2 linked regions of the Asticcacaulis excentricus CB 48 genome follow. The protein of the gene in region 2 binds, or shares a complex with, the protein of the main gene of each other region. Links are inferred from orthologs where the notes say so. Each region holds a gene or a part of one and is shown on either strand. Other genes may lie near its edges.

Region 1 (3,747 bases), on a different replicon or contig from region 2:
CGGGGCCATGCCGATCAGGGCCGGATCCAGCTCAATCTTCGGCGCCAGCGGCGCTTCGGGCGAAATGAATGAGCCTTGTAAGGTCGGGGGAACAACCGGCGGTGCCGGTGTTTTGGCGATGGTCATTGTTTGCGCCTGCGCCGCAGGGCTAAGGGCCTCAAGGCTCAGAACGGTGCCGGCAATCAGCAACCCCGACGTCAGAACGCGTATGCACGACATTTTTATACCCCCAAGTGCCCGAAACCACTCAGGCCTTAAGCGACGTTAACCAATTCCTCACGGGGTGGCAACGGGGGAATCTTGGGGCGCGAAAAAGCAATCCCCCGGATGTGACATCCGGGGGACAACAGGCCGCTTTAAAATATGGTTTTAGATCAGCGCGCCGTGGCAATGCTTGAACTTCTTGCCGGAACCGCAGGGGCACAAACCGTTGCGCGAGGTGCTTTCCCAACCCGCGGGCAGGGCCGAGACGGGCAGGGCGGCGCGCTGTTCCGGCGTCAGGTCGTCGCTCAGTTGCGGCGCGCGTTCGTTTTCACCGGTCAGGGGGTTGAGGTGGATCTCCTCAAAACGCACCGGCTCCGGCTCCGGCTGACCCTGGAAGCGGATCTCGACGGTCATCAGCCAGCGTGTCACATTGTGGCGCAGATTGACCAGCAGCGTCTCAAACAGGGCAAACGCCTCGGTCTTGTATTCGTTCAGCGGGTCGCGCTGACCGTAGCCGCGCAGACCGATGACCGCGCGCAGGTGATCGAGGTGCATCAGGTGCTCACGCCATTGCATGTCGATCATCTGAAGCAGGAAGTTCTTTTCCAGCGCCTTCATCTGATCCGGGCCCAAAAGCTGGAGGCGTTCCTCCATCTTTTGTGCCGCAATGGTCTGGATGCGCTCTTCGATTTCCTCGTTGGCGATGCCTTCTTCGGCGGCCCACTCTTCCAGCGGCAGGTCGAGGCCCAGCAGGCGCTCGCACTGTTCTTTCAGCCCGGCAATATCCCACTGCTCGGCATAGGCCTTGGGCGGCAGGTGACGGTCCACGAGGTCGCGGATCGTCTCTTCGCGCATTTCGGAGACGATTTCCGACAGGTCTTCGGTGTCCATGAACTCCTGACGCTGCTCGAAGACGGCCTTGCGCTGGTCATTGACCACGTCGTCGTATTTCAGCAGGTTCTTACGGATTTCGTAGTTGCGTTGCTCGACGCGCTTCTGGGCGGTGGCGATGGCCGAGTTGAGCAGCTTGTGCGTGATGGCTTCGCCCTCTTCGACGCCCAGGGTTTTCATCATGGCGTTGAGGCGGTCACCGGCGAAGATGCGCATCAAGTCATCTTCGCACGACAGGTAGAATTTCGAGGTGCCGGGGTCGCCCTGACGGCCGGTACGGCCTCGGAGCTGGTTGTCGATACGGCGGCTTTCGTGGCGCTCGGTGCCGAGCACGAACAGGCCACCCGCAGCCAGCGATTTCAGCTTGAGGTCGGCGATCTGGGTTTCGACCTCAGCCTTCTTGGCCAGAAGCGCCTCGTTGGACACCTCCACACCGGCCCCAGCCTGTTCTTCGAGCCACTTTTGTACCCGCAGATCGACATTGCCGCCGAGCTGAATATCGGTGCCGCGACCGGCCATGTTGGTGGCGATGGTCACCGCGCCGGGCACGCCGGCATCTGCGATGATATAGGCTTCGTTTTCGTGGTGGCGCGCGTTCAGCACATTGTGCGGAATGCCCTTGCCCGAACCGCGCACGATATCGAAGGCGGCATCACCCAGCTTCGTCAGCTCCTTTTTGTCGAGCTTGGCGTATTCCGGTTTTACGGCCTTGGTTTCGACGTCGTAGGTGTAGGTCTTGAGGAATTCCGACAGGGCGTCGGACTTTTCGATCGAGGCCGTACCGACGAGGATCGGCTGACCGCGCACGTAGCAGTCGGCGACCTGATCGGCGATGGCCTTGAACTTTTCGCGCTCGGTGCGATAGACCTCATCGTCATAGTCAATACGCTTGATGGGGCGGTGCGTCGGCACTTCGAGCACGTCCATCTTATAGATGTCGCCGAATTCCGCCGCTTCGGTTGCCGCCGTGCCGGTCATGCCCGACAGCTTCTGGTACATGCGGAAATAGTTTTGGATGGTCACCGAAGCCAGAGTCTGGTTTTCCGGCTGGATGGCGACGGCTTCCTTGGCTTCGATGGCCTGGTGCAGGCCTTCCGACAGGCGGCGGCCCTGCATCATACGGCCGGTAAATTCGTCGATCAGAACGATTTCGCCGTCCTTGACGATATAGTCCTTATTGACCGTGTAGAGGGTGTTGGCGCGCAGGGCCTGATTGGCATGGTGGACCAGCGAGACGTTGGCGGCGTCGTAAAGCCCGGTCGTGTCTTCGGCCAGATGCCCGCCCGCCGTCAGCATTTCTTCGAGACGCTCAGAGCCCGCTTCCGACAGTAGGACCTGACGCTGCTTTTCGTCCAGCTCAAAGGTTTCGGGGTCCTGAATCAGGTCCTTGATCAGCGCGTCCAGCACCTTATACAGTTCCGAACGGTCTTCGGTCGGGCCGGAGATGATCAGCGGGGTGCGCGCTTCGTCGATGAGGATGGAGTCCACTTCATCGACGATGGCGTAGTGGTGGCCACGCTGCACCATTTCCTCGCGGTTATAGACGAGGTTGTCGCGCAGATAGTCGAAGCCAAATTCATTATTGGTACCGTAAGTGACGTCCGAGGCATAGGCCGCTTTACGCGCGCCCGGCGACATGCCCGATACGATGACGCCGGTCGAAAGACCCAGAAAGCGATAGACGCGGCCCATAAAGTCGGCGTCGCGCTTGGCCAGATAGTCGTTGACGGTGATCAGGTGCACGCCCTTGCCCGACAGCGCATTGAGGTAAACCGGTGCCGTGCCGACCAGCGTCTTGCCTTCGCCGGTACGCATTTCGGCGATGCCGCCCTGATGCAGGATCAGGCCGCCGGTGAGCTGAACATCGTAGTGACGCTGACCAATCGAGCGCCAGGCAGCTTCGCGCACCGTGGCAAAGGCCTCTTCGAGCAGCGAATCGAGCGATGCCCCATTGGCAATGCGTTCGCGGAACAGGACGGTCTGATGCGCCAGCTCCTCATTGCTCATCGCCTTCATCCGGGGTTCCAGCGCATTGATGCGGGTAATACGCCCGCCCATCGACTTGACCTTGCGCTCATTAGCGGAGCCGAACAGAGATTTGGCGAAAGCCAGCATGAGATACCCGACGATTAGATTTCAGTATTTTGACCTGTCCGCCTTATTCGGACACACCCGTTTGGAGAATATCAAGGTGTCACGTGTATGGCGTAATAGGCAAATAGGCGTGAGCCGGCGCTTTTCAAGCGCGCGGACTGACTTAGGCTTGCGCTTGCGTTCTGTCAATGTAAGTTGGATGCGCACGACAGCGGGGAAGCTTTCAGTATGCAGCGTTGGACAAAGCTCAGGCAGGTGGCGGTTCTGGCCCTTGTGACCCTGACGATTGCCGGGTGCGACAAACCGACTCTGGACGAGCGCCCGCCAGAGCCCGGCGACGTCGCCGTGGCCCGCATCGACGGCCATACCATCTGGGCGTCGGACGTGCGTTATGAGGCGGTTCAGCAGGGGCTGATCGGCGATGGCGAACCCTTTGATCTGGCGTCGCCCCTGTTTCGCCGCACGCTGGAAGAGGTGATCGACCAGAAGCTGCTGGCGCAGGCAGCGCTGAAAAAAGGCATTGATCGTACCGAGCTGGCGCAGCGGCGTATCGCAGCG
Region 2 (3,155 bases):
TGGGCCGTGTCTCGACTCTGGAGGATACTCCTTCGGTGCGCGGTATGATCGCCAAGGTCGCTCACCTCATCGAGATCGTTGAGTAAGCGGCTCTGCCGAGATTGAAACAAAGACGCCCCGGCATTCGTGTCGGGGCGTTTTGCTATTTATGAGAGCCGTATTTCTTAACGGTTTCCGCTTTTCCAGCCGAGTTGGCGTTAACGCCAGCGCATCTTTTCAAGAAAGGCATCCCAGATGACCAAGCTGAATGAAATCCGTGACAATGAAGGCGCCACCAAGGGGCGTATGCGCGTTGGCCGTGGCCCCGGTTCGGGCAAGGGCAAGACGTCCGGCCGCGGTGTAAAGGGTCAGAAGTCGCGTACCGGCGTGTCGCTGCTAGGCTTCGAAGGCGGTCAGATGCCGCTTTACATGCGTATGCCGAAGCGTGGCTTCAATAAGCGCAACCGTGCCGAATACGCCGAAGTCAACCTGTGGCGTCTGCAACAGGCCGTTGACGCGGGCAAGCTCGACGCTTCCGCGACCATCGACGCCGCCGCCCTGAAGGCCGCCGGTGTCATCCGTCGTGAACTCGACGGCGTGCGCCTGCTGGGCGAGGGCGAACTGACGGCGAAGCTGAGCCTGTCGGTCTTTTCGGCCACCGCTTCGGCGGTCAAGGCGGTCGAAGCCGCGGGCGGATCAGTCGCTCAGGCGCGTCCGGCCAAGACCGAAGCCTAAGTCAAAAATGTCACGCACCCTGATCTTTCGGGATCAGGGTGCGGCATTTTCGGTTTCGCTTCCCCATATGCGACCAAAGCCGGAGGTCACTCGCTTTGACAACGGCTTGCGGGGCCCGTAAGGGTGGTACAGACAGGACGGAATCATGCATTTCGTCCGTGACTTGAGGTTTTCATGGCATCTGCGGCTGAACAATTAGCGGCCAATCTGAACTTCAGCGCCTTTGCCAAGGCGACTGAGCTTCATAAGCGTCTTCTTTTCACTCTGGGCGCGCTGATCGTCTATCGTCTGGGGACCTATATCCCCATTCCAGGTATCGATCTTGCGGCGTTTGAGCGGGCCTTTTCGGGCCAGTCCCAGGGCATTCTAGGCATGTTCAACATGTTCTCCGGCGGTGCCGTTGAGCGCATGGCGATTTTCGCCCTGAACATCATGCCGTATATTTCGGCGTCGATCATTGTTCAGCTGATGGGTTCGGTCTATGCACCGTGGGAAAAGTTGCGCAAGGAAGGCGGCGAAGCCGGCCGCAAGCAGCTCAATCAGTATACTCGCTATCTGACCCTCATCCTGGCGCTGGTTCAGTCCTTCTCCATCTCTGCCGGGATGCAAGCGTCTGGTCTGGCGCTGGACCCGGGCCCGATGTTCATTATCTCGTCGGTCGTCACCCTGACGGGCGGTACTCTTTTCCTGATGTGGCTAGGTGAGCAGATCACGGCGCGCGGCGTTGGTAACGGTACCTCGCTGATCATCTTTGCCGGTATCGTTGCGGTCCTGCCGCGCACCATCGGTAACCTGCTGGCGCTGGCCAAGGAAGGCCAGATCAATGCCGGCGTCCTGCTGCTTATCGTGCTGGTTCTGATTGCCGCTATCGTCTTTATCGTCTTCATGGAGCGATCGCAGCGTCGTCTTCTGGTTCAGTATCCGAAGCGTCAGGTTGGCAACCGCGTAATGGGCGGCGAATCGTCCTTCATGCCGCTGAAGGTCAACACCGCGGGCGTTATTCCGCCGATCTTTGCCTCGTCGCTGCTATTGATGCCGACTACGGCCGCCGCGTTCCTCGCCCGTGACCCTTCCAAGGTGCCGGAATGGCTGTCGTGGCTTCCGGGCGTAACAGCGCAACTGACGCATGGTCAGCCGGTGTTTATGGCGCTCTATGCCGCCATGATTATTTTCTTCTGCTTCCTTTACACCTCGCTGGTCTTCAATCCGGACGAAACGGCGGAAAACCTGCGAAAGTATGGCGGCTTCTTGCCGGGCATCCGTCCGGGCAAGCGCACGGCCGAATATCTCGACTTCGTGCTGACCCGCATTACGGTCATCGGCGCGGCCTATATCACCATCGTCTGTCTGCTGCCAGAATTCCTGATCTCAAACCTGGGCAACAGCTTCTATTTCGGAGGCACGTCGATCCTGATCGTCGTGACCGTGACCATGGACACGGTGGCTCAGATTCAATCGCATCTGCTGGCACACCAGTATGATGGCCTGATCAAGAAATCAAAAATGCGGGGAGCGCGCGGCAGATGAACCTGATTCTTTTCGGACCTCCGGCAGCAGGCAAGGGCACGCAGGCCAAGCGTCTGGTCGTGGCGCACAATATGGTGCAGCTTTCGACCGGTGATATGCTGCGTGCCGCCATCGCGTCGGGTTCCGAGCTGGGCCAGAAGGTCAAGTCGATCATCGACACGGGCGGGCTGGTGTCGGACGACATCGTGATCGACCTGATCAAGACCAATCTACCAGCGGCCGAAGCGGCAGGCGGAGCCATTTTCGATGGCTTCCCGCGCACCGTGGCTCAGGCCGAAGCGCTGGACGCCATGTTGGCCGAACGCGATTCCACCATCGACATCGTCGTCCGTCTCAAGGTCGATGACAATGCGCTGGTCGAACGTATCGAAAAGCGCTTTGCCGAACAGGGGCGTTCGGACGACAATCCTGAAAGCTACAAGGTGCGTCTGGCAGCCTATAACGCGCAGACGGCGCCCCTGTTGCCCTACTATGCGACACAGGGCAAGTTGGTCGAGGTCGATGGCATGGGTTCGGTCGAAGAGGTTTCGGCCCGTATCGAAGCCGCGCTGTCCGAGCACGTCAGCTAATCACAGATTCGGAAATTTCGGTTTCCAATGCCTTCACCCCAAGACAGGGGCGGGGGCACCCCTCCAGCTTCGGCTGGAACCCAACCCTACCGTCTTTTTGGGGCTTGCAACGGCTTTCACCTCCCGTTAACGGCTTCGGACAACGGAACTCACCGGGACATTGTCAGATTCAGTTTGAATCTTGACAATATCTCAATCCTACCCATTGACGGGAGCCAAACCCTCTGTATAAGGGGCAGCTTCCGCGAAAGGCGCTTGTGCCCGCTCACCCGCCATCCCTGAGGGATGGGGTAGCAGGCGCGTCCCTTTCGCCTTTTAACGTGTCAACGCACGTTCAGGAGATTC

Evidence for each region.
Region 1: the proteins of secY (region 2) and secA are in contact, whole or in part, in a crystal structure (PDB 3DIN), measured with the Thermotoga maritima proteins. The link is inferred for Asticcacaulis excentricus CB 48 from one-to-one orthologs. Residues at the interface, in WP_004081795.1 of Thermotoga maritima: Glu108, Gly109, Glu110, Glu111, Ala236, Glu237, Arg238, Arg239, Ile240, Thr241, Ile242, Gln243, Tyr244, Ala245, Arg246, Arg247, Val248, Thr249, Gly250, Arg251, Arg252, Val253, Tyr254, Gly256, Ala257, Ser258, Thr259, Tyr260, Leu261, Pro262; in WP_004082002.1 of Thermotoga maritima: Glu261, Ala262, Arg263, Lys300, Ala301, Arg302, Thr303, Ile304, Ile305, Leu323, Tyr324, Asp325, Pro326, Val329, Ser330, Tyr333, Ile336, Lys340, Phe345, Val349, Glu363, Phe364, Tyr374, Ser375, Gly376, Gly377, Glu393, Ile395, Thr482, Ser483.

The regions. Positions count from the first base shown.
Region 1 is NC_014817.1:981,711-985,457, reverse strand. The notes cover bases 170-3,600. They hold secA (preprotein translocase subunit SecA), read right to left. Parts: upstream 3,211-3,600; coding sequence 370-3,210; downstream 170-369. Other genes in these bases: ASTEX_RS16160 (peptidylprolyl isomerase), read left to right, coding at 3,418-3,600; ASTEX_RS19500 (hypothetical protein), read right to left, coding at 170-219. Outside these bases: more of ASTEX_RS19500, read right to left, coding at 1-169; more of ASTEX_RS16160, read left to right, coding at 3,601-3,747. UniProt on the Escherichia coli protein: Required for protein export, interacts with the SecYEG preprotein conducting channel.
Region 2 is NC_014816.1:1,009,354-1,012,508, forward strand. What follows is about bases 226-3,064. They hold secY (preprotein translocase subunit SecY), read left to right. Parts: upstream 226-888; coding sequence 889-2,241; downstream 2,242-3,064. Other genes in these bases: rplO (50S ribosomal protein L15), read left to right, coding at 235-714; ASTEX_RS04770 (adenylate kinase), read left to right, coding at 2,238-2,810. Also shown: rpmD (50S ribosomal protein L30), read left to right, coding at 1-86. UniProt on the Escherichia coli protein: The central subunit of the protein translocation channel SecYEG. Consists of two halves formed by TMs 1-5 and 6-10.